4 regions of the Paenibacillus sp. SAFN-117 genome follow, and region 1 is predicted to be linked to each of the others. Evidence: riboswitches for the same ligand, from Rfam matches in the RefSeq annotation. Region 1 holds a riboswitch; each other region holds the start of a gene.
The links. A riboswitch is a leader RNA that binds a small molecule or an ion and turns the genes downstream of it on or off. The one in region 1 is predicted to bind cyclic di-AMP.

Region 1 (3,428 bases):
GGAGAGGTGTTAGTTTAATGACAACAGTTAGGCAAAACACGGCATGGCTGTATATCGGAAATAAGAATTGGACGTTAGAGGATACAGAGAAGTTAGTGGAGTGGTGCGCACGGCATAGGGTGGGCAAGCTTCTGCTTCATCTGCACGATTGGACGAATCCGGCGGCGGAATTCGCTGAACAGATGGATTCGGTCGTGGAGGCGTGCTCAAAGGCAGGCATTGAAATACACGGGATGATCGGTACCCTCCAGCTTCGGGCTGAAGATAGAGCAAGTCTTCCTTTCCAATCCAGGGAGGCGTACTGCGTCGATTATGAAGGAATTTCCAATTGGGACGAGCCTTTGGCAGGCCGCCGCTATGTTCTGGATCCCTCGAATCCGGATGTTGTCTCGTTCATTGCCGGCCGCTGCAAAGATATGCTGGTCAAGCATCCCGGATTGGCAGGGATTCATCTGGATTTCATCCGTTTCTATCATTATGAGAGCCGCTTGTCTATCGATACGAATCAGGCGGGGCATTGGACGGTTATTCCCCGTGCCGGGGAGCCTCTGAAGCTGACGACGGCGAACGGGACGACAACGACCTTCTTTGTGGAACAAGCCCTCAATCATTATAATGATCCTCCAATTGGCCGTCATTTGCATCTCAGACGTTCTTACCATTATTGCTTCTGCAAGCGCTGCCTGGAAAGGTTTGCCCGGGAGTTTAATCTCTCGATCCCTGACGAGCTGGAAGAGACCCGGCAGCGGGCGGATTGGATTCTGAAGCATCATGCGGAGGATTGGTACGCGTTCCGATCCTCATTGATTACCGGAGTTGTTCGAAATATCCGGCGGGAGATCACGGCTCAACGCAAGGAAGCGCAGCTGTCTGCGGCAATCTGGTACAATTCGCCTTACGGCAACGAACTGAGAAATGAGCCTTTCCATCCCGGCAGTGAATATGAGCAGTTCGGCCAGAAATGGTGGGAGTGGATCAAGGAAGGGCTGATGGATTTTGTTTGCCCCATGAACTATTGGCTCACCCCCGAAAGCTTCGGACAGATCATCCGGGAGCAAGTAGCCCGTTCCGAAAATAAAGTGCCTCTATATGCAGGGCTGCTGCGGTCAGACGAATTCCCGATCGATCAACCTCTTTGGGAAAAATATAAGCTTGCCGCTCAAGAAGCGGGGGCTGCCGGAATCAGCTTCTTCTCTTATGGAGGCTGGAAAGACCTGGACTCATGATGAAAAAAAAGAGACCGGACGCATAAGTGTCGGTCTCTTTCGTTTTGGTTATATTTATTAACCGATAAATTCTTGTACCCATTCCCCTTGGTAATAAGCTACGCCTATTTTGGTGAAATTAGGACTCATGATGTTCTTTTTATGGCCCGGGCTGTTCATCCATGCATTCATAACTTCCTCGGGTGTGCGTTGGCCTTTGGCAATGTTCTCTCCGGCATATGAATATTTGATGCCGTAAGTGTCCATCATATCGAACGGAGAGCCGTAGGTTGGCGAATTATGGTCAAAGTAATTGTTATGATACATATCTTTGGCTTTATCCAACGCCATAGCGGAAAGTGCGGAATCCAGCTGCAGAGGCTTCAGTCCGGCCTTCGCCCGTTCCTGATTCACCAATTCTGCTACTTCTTTAGCATATTGAGAAATATCGGATTGACCTTGGTCAGGTTGAGTCGGGGCAGGTTTGTTGCCCTGATCGCCTTGGTTTGGCTGGGTCGGTGCAGGCTTGCTTCCTTGATTGCCTTGATCCGGCTTGGATGGCGCGGGCTTGCTTCCCTGATCGCCTTTATCCGGCTTGGATGGCGCGGGCTTGCTTCCCTGATCGCCTTTATCCGGCTTGGATGGTGCAGGCTTGCTTCCCTGATCGCCTTTATCCGGCTTGGATGGTGCAGGCTTGCTTCCGTTTCCTTTGTCAGGTATAGGATTGCAAGAGAAATCAAACTTAAATCCGTCTTGTCCTATAATGATAAATTTGCTGAACTTGGGATGATTCTTGAACAAGGATTCAAGGTCAATCCCGTACTTCTTGGTGATATGGTTTACTGCATCACCAGAATGAAATGTTTGCGGAGCAGCGAATGCTGCATTGGCAGACAACATAGTCCCCACGAGCAAAACTCCGGAAAGAGCAACTTTCTTAATGTGTTTCTTCATGGTGTTCAGTTTCCTCCTCTTTGTTTGGCCTGCGAAGTTAGCTGACGGGTTCGGGTCAAAGAGTAATCGCCCTACGGCTTGCAAAGCCGCTTCACCCCCACTATTGGTTCCCCCGCGCACTAGATTGTGCTTCGGCCGAATTTCTACTAGATTGTAACATGCTAGATTAGCCCTTTCATTCTACAATGTTTGGTAATTCATCCAATTGCCCTGATACGGTACATGATTTTCCGCATATGAGAACACATTAAATACATATACCTCAATCGTAAAAGATCATCTTATGTGGCGAACCGGCAATAATACTTCTCTTCCATTTCAAGGGCAGGACGGATGCTTATATGTATGGATTAAAAGCACTTATTCTGTATGCAAGCTACGGGGACGGCCATCTCCAGGCGGCACGGGCTCTTCAGGAGACTTTATCCCTGCGGGGGTTCAAGGCAGTGAAGCTCGTGGACTTATATGGGGAGTCGTATCCATTTTTGGACCGGGCTGTTCAACAGTTCTACAAGATGTCTTCCCAATATTTCCCGTACATCTATGGCTGGATATATAGAAGTACCCAAAGTATGAAGCCTCAGCGGATGCTGAACAAAGGGTTGAAAGCATGGGGGGCCAAGAAGCTGATGCAGCTGATCTCCCGGGAGAAGCCGGATGTTCTCATCTGTACTTTTCCGATGCCTGCCATTCGCGGAAGAAGCGGAGCTAACATTCCTACGTTTACGATCTTGACGGACTTCGCTCTGCACAACCGTTGGATATACTCGGAATATGACCTGTTGTTCGTAGCCACCCCCGACTTGAAGAAATCCATTCTCGAGCAGGGAATCGATCCCGGACGCGTTGCCGTAAGCGGCATACCGATCCGTTCCTCCTTTCCATCCGTACATCTCAGGGAACAAACCATGTCCGACCGGGATCCGGCAGCTGCCCGCACTTTCCTCCGGGTCCTGGTAATGGCCGGCGCCAACGGTATTCTTCGCAATTTATCCGAGGTGATTTCCCTCATTCGCAGAGAACTGAAGGATGCCCGTATAGCTGTCGTATGCGGAAGAAACCGGGCCCTGTTTAACTCCATCGCAAAAAATTTCGGGAATGACCCGAATGTGGAGATTTACGGCTTCGTTGAACAAATGGCGGAATTGATGGCCTCTTCCGCATGCATAGTGACCAAAGCCGGAGGAATCACATTAACGGAAGCTCTCGCCTCCCGCCTTCCCATTATTGTTTATCGCCCCCTGCCGGGGCAGGAAGCGGATAACGCCC
Region 2 (3,428 bases), on a different contig from region 1:
GACCACCTGATCGGTTTTCTTCCTGGGCTTCTCCCAATACTGTTCATTGCCCGGCAAATCATCGAACCAGGCCGCATCGTCAGGGCAATCCAATACCATAAACCGGCCATAATGCCCCTCTCGGGATTGGTGATATTTCAAATACGCTTTGCCGTCCTGAATCGCCAAAATTTCAATTTTGCCGGAAGTATGGCTCATCGAGAGGCGCACACGCTTACCCAATCCGGAAGTGAGAGCTTTGGCTTCTTCCACGATCTCGTAAGCCCGCTTCAAGGGGAGTACAAAATCTTTGTTACCGGCAACCGGACGGTTGATAAAGAAATAATACGGAGTGACGCCCGCCCAGGATAGCTGGTCTAACAATTCTCCCAGAACGACAGGGTCATCGTTAATTCCTCTCAGCACCGGAGTCTGGTTGACAACAATGGCTCCTGCTTCATGAAGCGCCTGAAATGCCCGTTTCGCTTCCGGTGTAATTTCCCGCGGATGATTAATATGAGCCATTACATATATTCGTTGTTCAGGAGTCGAATAAGTCCGAATCGTATCCAGCAATTCCTGGTCTTCGTATATCCGCATTGGGTTAAAAACGGGGATTTTGGAGCCGAGGCGAATAATTTTGACGTGCTTGATTTCCCGAAGCCGTTGGAAAATCATCTTCAGCTTGGAGGTGGCGAGAATCAGACTGTCTCCGCCTGTCAGCAGGACGTTGTTGATTTCGGGATGCCGGGAAATATATTCAATTCCCGGATCTACATCCAGCATCGCCTCTTTGACATCGTTGCGGAATAGCCGTTTGCGGAAGCAATATCGGCAGTAAGCGCCGCAAACCTCCGACACAATCAACAGAGCTGTTGTCTTATACTTGTGCTGGCAGCCGGGAACCACATAATTCGTGTCCTCGTCGGAAGCATCCCAGCGGCCGTATTCGAGAAGCTCTCCTTCATTGGGAATTACCAGCTTCTTAATGGGATCATGGGGATCTTGCCAATTGATTAATCCTAAATAATAGTCGTTAACCCGAAAAACGAACTTCTCCGTTATTTGCTTAAGCTTTTGTCTCTCTTCCTCCGGTATAGCCGTTATCTTGTCGATATCGGTGATATACTTCGGCTGGGCCATTCCAATTCCTCCTTTATTCTGTTCAAGTCGTGTCTCTTCCTATCTTAGTAATGAGCAGGAACCAAGAGCCTATAGGCGGAGGTTCGCTTAGAATCGATTCTTCGGTATCCACGTTCAACACCCCATTCCAATCAGTGTATAAAAGCAAAAATGTCCCGCCCTGACGGAAAGCCCATCTCTGTCAGCGGCGGGACCCTATACACAAAAAGACCCTACAAGGGTCAAAGTGTAAGCAAGTTTGCTCCTATATCAGTCTTGACCCATCCACTGCAGACGAGGTTAGCTGACGGGCTCGGGAAGATGGTTCCCTACATTCGTAAAGCAATGATTCGCCCCAATAACTGGTTCCCCCGCTTTCCGATGTGATAATCGGAAATTAAGCGTAATCAAATTGTATAGCAGAATAAGGAAATTGTCAACCATTAAGCCTTGACAACCATCCTTTACAAAATCGGCCATCCCCTTCCTTTTACTGCTCAACGCCATTATCCCCTCCCCTAACTGATTGATTTTTTGCCCCTCCCTCGCCGTTATCTTCTCCGCTCCTGCATGACTCCGCGATAGCTAGACCCATTTCTATCACGAAATCTCTCATTATTAAATACTCTATTACTATTAGATAAATCTATTAAATTGCTTTATCAAATTTTGAGGACGGTGGTTTGTATGATTCATCCGGATACGGAGCTTCGCTTCGTTAACGAAAAGATAGGGCTCGGCGTATTCGCGACCAAATTTATTCCTAAAGGAACTATTGTTTGGGTATTGGATGACTTAGATATGATTCTGGACGAGGATTACGTCGATTCTCTGGAACCGCTGCGGCGGGATATCGTCTACAAATACGCTTACCAAAATGAAAAAGGAGAATATGTTCTGTGCTGGGACCACGGAAGATACATCAATCACAGCTTTAATCCTAATTGTATAGGAACGGCGTATGAACTGGAATTAGCGGCGAGGGACATCCATCCCGGCGAAGAGTTAACGAGTGATTATGGAATTTTGGGGGATGAGGAGCCCTTTGTATGTGTGCCGGAGGAAGGCACCTCCCGGACTATAGTCATGCCCGACGATTATTTGCATTATTACCGGTTGTGGGATGAGATGGCCGCGGAAGCCTTCAAATATTTTAATCAGGTGGATCAGCCTCTGAAGCATCTCATTCCCCGCAAATTCAGAAAAAAAGTCCATGCCGTCGCCGCAGGCCTGAGACCGTTGGATTCGATCCTGACTACGTTTTAGCCTTATTCGGCCTGGCTGGAATTTGATGAAAGAGGTGAACGATATTGGCAACTAACTTGGTGATAAGCCTGCTCGGAAGCAGCGGAGGGGTAGCCAAAGCATTGCTTGCCTTGTTAAATCATTCTTGTCAACACGCTTCCGCCCCACTCCACTCCCTTCTTCAGAACAGTCAAATCCATTTGATAGATATCCGGCAGAAACCATTGAATCATTACCGGACAAGATATCCGTCCCTGGCTGACAAACTGGCCGTACATTCGTTCGATTTGGCAGACACGGACCGCTTTAAGGAGCATTTGCTCCATACCCGGACCAATCTCGTTATTGATGTCTCCTGGGCCGATACCGTCGGCATGCTGGAATGCTGCAATGAATTCGGCATTTCCTATATCAACTCGGCTCTGGAAAATACTTGGGTGGACGAAACGGAGGCCGTGGAGAGATTCACCCTGCTGGAAAGATATCGCATTGTAGATGAAGCAAGGGATAAGTATACAAATATGAAAGGAATTCTGTGCTCGGGAATGAACCCGGGGGTCGTCCAGTGGATGGCCATAGAGATGATTAACCGTTACCCCGATGAACGTCCGCTCGCTTGTTATATAGTAGAACAGGATACTTCCTTCTATAGAGATCCGTCCGTCATTCAAGCCAACACCGTCTACTCCTCCTGGTCACCTGAATGTTTCCTTGACGAAGCCATATTAAATTACCCGGTGTTTATGAAATGGCGTTCTCCTTTCGTCATTTTTAGAGAAGTGTACGAGCTGGAGTTCAAGGTCACCCTTGGGGACAAAAGCTTCTACGGCTGCCTTATGCCGCATGAAGAGGTTGTCACGTTAGGGAAATTGTATGACATGGAGGTCGGCTTCCTCTATCGGGTCAGCGAATACATGACCGATATCATCCGAACGAATCTGGACAATGTGGACGATTTATGGGACTGGCATCACCGGGTGCTCGATCCCGAGGAAGCGGAATTATTGGGCGAGGACCTGGTCGGGGTGCTGCTAGTATACGAGGATAAAGAACGCTATATGTATAATGTTTTGGACAATCGT
Region 3 (3,428 bases), on a different contig from region 1:
AGAATGACCACTGAGGTTCCCCCGACCAGAGCCGTTGCCTCCCCTCCCTGCAGCTTGAAGAAATACATGGCTGCCAAGTCGCCAACAAATAACAGTGGAATGATGACGGCCATAATTTTTTTGGCTTTGTCCGGCAGGGCAGCGGCCAGGGGGTCCTCTCCTCCTTCCGCTCTGGCTTCCCCCTTGCGGACCGCTCCGGTAGCGAGAGTAAGCTTCCCGGCTGCCATCTCCCGGCGCATCAGCCAGAAGGCAGCTACAGTCGTCACCGTTCCCATGACCAGAACTAACGGAATGCTGGCCTGGACAACCTCGGAGACCGGTATACCCGCAGCGTCGGCCGTCAGCTTGGGAGCCCCCTGAATGACGAAGTCCCCCGATAAGGCTATGCCGTGGCCGAACAAATTCATTGCGATGGCAACACCGAGCGGCGGCAGACCGACCCGAACCGCAGCCGGCAGCAGCACGGCCCCGATGAGCGCCACGGCGGGAGACGGCCAGAAGAAGAAGGAAATAACCAGCATGACCAATCCGACTGTCCAATAGGCTAGGCCGGGACTTCTCATCAGTCGGATAAAGGGGGACACCATCGTTTCATTAATTCCCGTTCTCGTTAACACCCGGCCCATGGACACGATAATCGAAATAATCAGTATCGTATTCAACAGCTCTGTGATCGCATAGATAAAGCTGTTGAAGATTCCGCTTACAGATTGGCTTAAGGACGATGTAGCCAACCAGCCGAGCAGAAAGATTCCGGCTATACATACAAGCGATGTATCCCTTCTCATGATCATGCAGCCGATAATCATGACGACAAACCCTACATACACCCAATGGATTCCGATCAGCTCTATCCCCATCTTGCACCTCCCTGCAGGCTTACACCCGGATAATTACAAAGTATGCTTGAGCCCGCAGGTTGGTTTGATCCCGCCCATGTTCATTGAAAAAAAAATCAGCCTCGCCTATTACGAGACTGATCGTTTATGCAAATCATTAGGATGCCGTATCTTTAGTTCAATACATAAACGGTTACGTTCTGAATGCCGAATTGGCTTGCAGTTGAACGGCTGCCCGGCATAAAGATGTCAATCCGGTCGCCCTTAATCGCTCCGCCCTGGTCGGTTGCCTTGCCGATCATTCCTCCGACAGGAAGCCCCTGACTGTTATAACCGGTAATATAAACGGTAGAATTCATAGGAATGACTGCCGGATCTACGGCTATCGTTCCCAGTTTCAGAGGATTACCGTAGTAATCGACAGGCCCCCATCCGTTCTCTTCATGCGAGGCGGAATAAGCGGTAGCGGAAGCCTGTATAACTTTGCTGTAAGTATAGGTTTCGCCCGTCGGCGTCGTTATCGTTTGCGCATTGCTCGCAGGCGCCGGAGCAGACTCCGGACTCGCACTTAAGGCAGCTACCGAGTGGTTCGAATTCGTGTAGCCTTCCGGCAATTCCAGCACAAGCCCCGGATATAAATTATAGGGATCATATTGAGAATTGGCCGCCATTAACAAGTCTAGAGGAATATTTAATTTCTGCGCTATTGTCCAGAAGGAATCCCCCTTCTGCACGGCATAAGAATGCTCCGTAGATACTGGAAGCGTAATCGTCTGGCCGCTTTGCAGGTTATACATATCCACTCCCATGTTGGCATTGATAACGGCCTCCAAGGATAGCTGATTCTTCTCGGAGATTGTCCATAAACTATCATTATCCTGAACCTGATAGGATGCGGCGAAAGCCGGAGAAGACAAACTGGCCAAAGACACACTTAATGTAAACGCTATTACTGTTGTTTTAACCAATCGTTTCATACTGAGCTCCTTTTCGCTGCCTGCGGAGTTAGTTGTCGGATTCGGGAGAAAAGGAAGTATCCCTACGCTAATATAAGCGACTCACCCCAAGTGCCGAGCAAGCCCAATTGTCGGCACATACCGTCCCCCGCACTTCAAGAAAATTTATTGAAGTTTCGGCGGTTAAAGTCTAGCATATTTTAATAGCCGGTTAAACGAGTAAAATATGGAAAGACTCTGCTGCTCTGGCCCTGTGCCGTGCCTTCCTTCCGAAGATACGCATACCATAGAAACATCACTGCATTTGGACTATTTTCAAATCCTCTTCGCAGAAGGAGCGATCCGTTCAATGTTGATTTCACAGGTGTGCAAACAACAGGACTTCGAGTCCGTCTGGCTACAGGAAGCTTGCCTCGCCTTGAAGGAGCCTCTGCAGTATCATCGAAAGCTGTGGGAATACTGTTATATCTATCAAGGGTTGTTGGAACGGGGAATGCTAGGCCCCGGCAGAAGAGGATTGGGATTTGGTGTCGGCAAAGAGCCGCTCGCCTCCTTATTTGCTTCCAGAGGCTGCTATATCACGGCCACCGATCTGGATGCTCCCTCCGCCTCCGTACAGGGCTGGGCGCAATCCAACATGCATGCCGCAGGTATTCAGGATTTGAATGAAAGAGGGTTATGCGATCCTGAATTATTTCGTCAGCGGGTTACCTTTGAAGTGGTCAATATGAATGCGATTCCTCCGCATTTATTTAACCAATTCGATTTTACCTGGTCCTCCTGCTCCTTCGAGCACTGTGGATCGATTGCGCTGGGCAAGCAGTTTATCTTGAACCAAATGAACTGCCTGAAGCCCGGGGGAGTTGCCATTCATACGACCGAATTCAACCTTTCCTCCAACGACCAGACGCTGGAAGAAGGCCCTACGGTCCTCTTCCGCCTTAAGGACATCGAATGGATGGTCCATACGCTGCGCGCACAAGGACATTCCATAGAAGTCGATTATTCGGTAGGCACCGGCCCGATAGACCGCCATATTGATGTTCCCCCCCATTCAAATCCGCACTTAAGACTGCTGTTGGCGCAATATGTCACTACCTCGATAGGGCTTATCATTGAGAAAGCGAAATGACCGCTCTTCTGTCCATAAGCGCAAAAAATCGTAAGAAGGATACCTTCTTACGATTTTTATTAGTTTCGGCTTAATTTATGGTTTGGGCCCAGCTATGCAAGTGTGCACTGCAGGGAGCTGATAAGTAAAACGATGACACTTGCTTGCCGCTTGCTCCGTTCCCATCTCTTAAAATGTGGTTACTGCTCCTGGATACAGGCGCAGCTTCAGCGGACAATCAGCAAGTCCAGTTGATCAGGGTCTTGATGCGCCTCCAATCCCGCTGCATCGGTAGGCACCACCTGTCCATCTCTGAACAAAATATGAAACCGGAATCCGCGTTGGACAAATTTCTGCAGAATCGGACCCGGGGTGCCTCCGCGCCATATAACCGGCAAATACTCCATTAGAATGATGATGGAAGGATTGTGGTCGATCACTTCAAAGACGCTATCCATAATCAACGGCTCCGCCCCGTCTACATCGATTTTAATCACGTCCGCTTTAAGGCTGGGAAGGAAG
Region 4 (3,428 bases), on a different contig from region 1:
CCTGCGCTCTCCATAATTGGTCACCGGATATGGCTGCAAAATATTGTGCGCCCGCCAGAAGCGCAATAATTAGAAAGGTAAACACAATATAGATTACGTTGAAGATAGCGGCATCCTCCGGAGGAATTTGTGTGCTTGCTCCCGGCCAGCTATTTATCGTGTGAAGGCCGTATAGCCCGGCGAAAATAAGAGCAAAGAGGATTCCCCGCGAGAACCGGACCTTCTTCCGGTTAATAATAACGAGGATCAAGGCCGCAATACTCAAAAGAAACATGCCGCCCAGTCCGATATAAGACATCAGGCCGGCAGACCGCTCCTGCCCGGCAAGCCATTGGCGGAAGCTTTCCGGAACCGAGAAGGAAGGAACGAAGCCTACCACTTCCTCTCCTCTTACGGCCACTCCGAGCTGCAGCCTGGATTCGCCGATGCTCTCCTTGGCACTTTCGTACATGAGCAGGCTGCTTCGGGACCCTTGCATCAGCTGCAAATCCGCCGGATCATATCCGTTCTCGGCCAGGAAGCTTTCGGCCAGCAAGCGGCGGCTTTCTTGAGAGCCTGAGGAGGCAGGGGCCGCTTGCTTCTGATTCCATGCCGTCACCTTGGGTTCATTCAATCCGACAAAAATGATCCAATTCAGACGATTTCTCGAATCGAACATTTGAACTTCCCAATAATCGAGAGGGTAATTGTCTCCATACCGGGTGCTGTATTCCTCGGTCAGCTTCGCTTTTTGCAAATAACCGCTCAAGCCTTTGTCCGACTGATAAATAATGTTGATCTTGTTAGGGGTGTAGTCCGGTTGTTTGGTGTGGACGAATTGCCGGGCCAGGTCGGCCGCTTGCTCTTCAGTCACCTTCGGCCCTGACAATTCTTCCTCTACGCCGTTAACGCCGGGAAGCAGGTTGATCAGGATGACGCCGAAGTATAACACTATGCCGATAATGGCCAGCCAAATAAGAGGACGGTTTATTCTGTGTGGAACCACGGGCATTCTCCTCCGCAATAATCTTCTTCATTCCAAAGTACCATAGATAACGGCCTGTTTCCAGTGATTACCTCTGCTTGGGCCGTGTCTCTTCACCGTTATCGAAAATACGGAAACCGCTTGATAAGCTTCAAGAAACGACTCGTCTTATTCAATGCAAGGCAAGGAAATCGCGTGAAAATAAAATGAAATCTTGCATTGCCTGACCATTTTGCCCGAATACTTCCTTACAGCATGATTTTTTCCTAAAATACAGACTTTGTATACCGACCAAAAGCAGGATATAATCGTTATCAATTAAATAGAAGCCGAATTTCTTTTAGAAAGCGGGGGAACCATTTAACTGGGGTGAATTTTGCTAGTTCCAATGCAAATAGGGTGCCTGCACACCCGAATCCGTCAGCTAACCTCGTAGGCTTGCTGTCAGGATACCATACGCCTAAAGCATTGGTTTTCCAGTGCTTTTTTTGTTTCCAGAGGAGAATGAACGTTGCTGAAACGATTGTTTACGAAAATGCATCCGCCGCAAATTTTGGCTTCCGGATTTATCATCATTATACTGATAGGAACCATCCTGCTGACGACTCCGATGGCGTCGGTTGACGGCCGTTCCGTGCCCTTCGTGGATGCATTGTTCACGGCTACTTCAGCCATGTGTCTGACGGGGCTCGTAGTTGTGGATACGGCGACGACTTATTCCGTCTTCGGCCAGATGGTCATTATGCTGCTTATCCAGATTGGCGGCCTGGGCTTTATGACGATGTCGACGCTTTTTGCCCTGGTGCTCAAGAAAAGAATATCGCTCCGTGAGCGGCTTATTCTTCAAGAGGCGCTCAATCAGAACAGCATGGAAGGAATCGTCCGCCTCATCCGCAAAATCATTATTTACTCGCTGAGTATAGAGTTCGTGGCCTTCGTCCTGCTTACTTTGCGCTGGTCCGTTGATTTTCCGTTCGCGGAAGCTGTCTACTTCGGAATGTTTCATGCCATTTCATTGTTTAATAATGCCGGCTTCGATTTATTCGGAGGAGTCAGCGGCCGATTCAGCGGGCTAGCGTTGTTTACGAACGACCCGATCGTCAGCATTATAGCTATGGCCCTGATTATTCTGGGCGGAATCGGATTTATCGTGATGTCCGATTTGATGGAATATAAGAAGCGGAAGAGGCTTCTGCTGCATACGAAAGTAGTTCTGTTCACATCGGCGGTTCTTATTGTCGGAGGGGCGGTGGTCATCTTCACCTTCGAATTTACCAATCCGGCTACTCTCGGGCCTCTTAATGGAGGAAGTAAGGTGTTAGCCTCCTTCTTCCACGCGGTTTCACCGCGCTCGGGGGGAGTGAGCACGCTCGATGTCGGCTCGTTCAGACAGGCCACTCAATTCTTCCTGATTATTCTAATGTTCATCGGGGCTTCGCCCGGTTCGACCGGGGGAGGTATCAAGACAACGACCTTCGCTATCCTGATCGGGGCCATGATAGCGATGGTCCGAGGCAAGGACGATATCGTCATGTTTCGCCATCGGCTGGCCAAGGACCGGATTTATAAAGCCATTACGCTAACATTGTTCGCCCTGGTTATCGTTATCATTTCGGCCATGGTGTTGTCTACTACGGAGAACCATCAATTCCTGATGATCCTGTTCGAAGTTACTTCAGCCTTCGGTACGGTTGGATTGTCTATGGGGTTGACTCCGGAGCTGTCGACGATCGGAAAAATCATCATTTCCTTTCTAATGTTTCTTGGCCGGCTTGGACCTCTAACATTAGCCTATGCACTAAATCCGAAGAAAGAGAAAGAATTGTTCCGGTACCCGGAAGGCAAAATTACGATTGGATAGGAGCTTGAAACCATGGAAGGAAATCAGTATGTGGTAATCGGACTGGGCCGATTCGGATCCAGCTTGGCTAAAGAGCTGGTGAAACTGGGATACGAGGTACTGGGGATCGACAAGTGCGAGGAAATCGTTAATGAAATGAGCGGAGAGCTGACCTATACCGTTGAAGCCGATTCTACGGATGAAGATATGCTCAGGTCGCTGGGCATCCGAAATTTCGATTGTGCGGTCGTGGCGATAGGCGATGATATACAGGCCAGCATTCTGACAGCCATTGTGCTGAAGGACCTCGGGATCAAGAAGGTGGTGGCCAAGGCTCTCTCCGATTTGCACGGTAAAGTGCTGGAGCGGATTGGAGTGGACCGGATCATCTTCCCCGAGAGGGATATGGGGGCAAGAGTTGCTCACCAGTTGGTGTCGCCTAATCTGCTCGATTATATCGAGCTCTCTGAGGAATACACGCTCGCGGAATTGTCGGTTCCGTCCAAGATGTCCGGCCAGACCTTAAAGCAGCTTGATCTTAGAGCGACCTATGGCTGCAGTATAGTGGCTATTAACAAGAAGAGCGGAATGGTAATCGCTCCTACCGCCGATGACATCGTAGAA

Region 2: linked by a shared signal. The riboswitch ahead of ACTHRH_RS02215 (KamA family radical SAM protein) and the one ahead of ACTHRH_RS03590 (CAP domain-containing protein) in region 1 are both predicted to bind cyclic di-AMP.
Region 3: linked by a shared signal. The riboswitch ahead of ACTHRH_RS07765 (LysM peptidoglycan-binding domain-containing protein) and the one ahead of ACTHRH_RS03590 (CAP domain-containing protein) in region 1 are both predicted to bind cyclic di-AMP.
Region 4: linked by a shared signal. The riboswitch ahead of ACTHRH_RS09860 (TrkH family potassium uptake protein) and the one ahead of ACTHRH_RS03590 (CAP domain-containing protein) in region 1 are both predicted to bind cyclic di-AMP.

Annotation. Positions count from the first base shown of each region.
Region 1 covers NZ_JBQCLK010000003.1:136,465-139,892, forward strand. The annotation lists gene ACTHRH_RS03585 (hypothetical protein) at 18-1,226, shown strand; gene ACTHRH_RS03590 (CAP domain-containing protein) at 1,284-2,159, opposite strand; cyclic di-AMP (ydaO/yuaA leader) riboswitch at 2,171-2,306, opposite strand; gene ACTHRH_RS03595 (MGDG synthase family glycosyltransferase) at 2,501-3,428, shown strand, end outside.
Region 2 covers NZ_JBQCLK010000002.1:28,077-31,504, forward strand. The annotation lists gene ACTHRH_RS02215 (KamA family radical SAM protein) at 1-1,122, opposite strand, end outside; cyclic di-AMP (ydaO/yuaA leader) riboswitch at 1,376-1,515, opposite strand; gene ACTHRH_RS02220 (SET domain-containing protein) at 1,789-2,367, shown strand; gene ACTHRH_RS02225 (S-adenosylmethionine decarboxylase related protein) at 2,409-3,428, shown strand, end outside.
Region 3 covers NZ_JBQCLK010000009.1:26,440-29,867, reverse strand. The annotation lists gene ACTHRH_RS07770 (hypothetical protein) at 1-860, opposite strand, end outside; gene ACTHRH_RS07765 (LysM peptidoglycan-binding domain-containing protein) at 1,013-1,816, opposite strand; cyclic di-AMP (ydaO/yuaA leader) riboswitch at 1,819-1,987, opposite strand; gene ACTHRH_RS07760 (SAM-dependent methyltransferase) at 2,145-2,927, shown strand; gene ACTHRH_RS07755 (FkbM family methyltransferase) at 3,134-3,428, opposite strand, start outside.
Region 4 covers NZ_JBQCLK010000012.1:58,842-62,269, reverse strand. The annotation lists gene ACTHRH_RS09865 (CPBP family intramembrane glutamic endopeptidase) at 1-985, opposite strand, end outside; cyclic di-AMP (ydaO/yuaA leader) riboswitch at 1,282-1,417, shown strand; gene ACTHRH_RS09860 (TrkH family potassium uptake protein) at 1,500-2,825, shown strand; gene ACTHRH_RS09855 (potassium channel family protein) at 2,838-3,428, shown strand, end outside.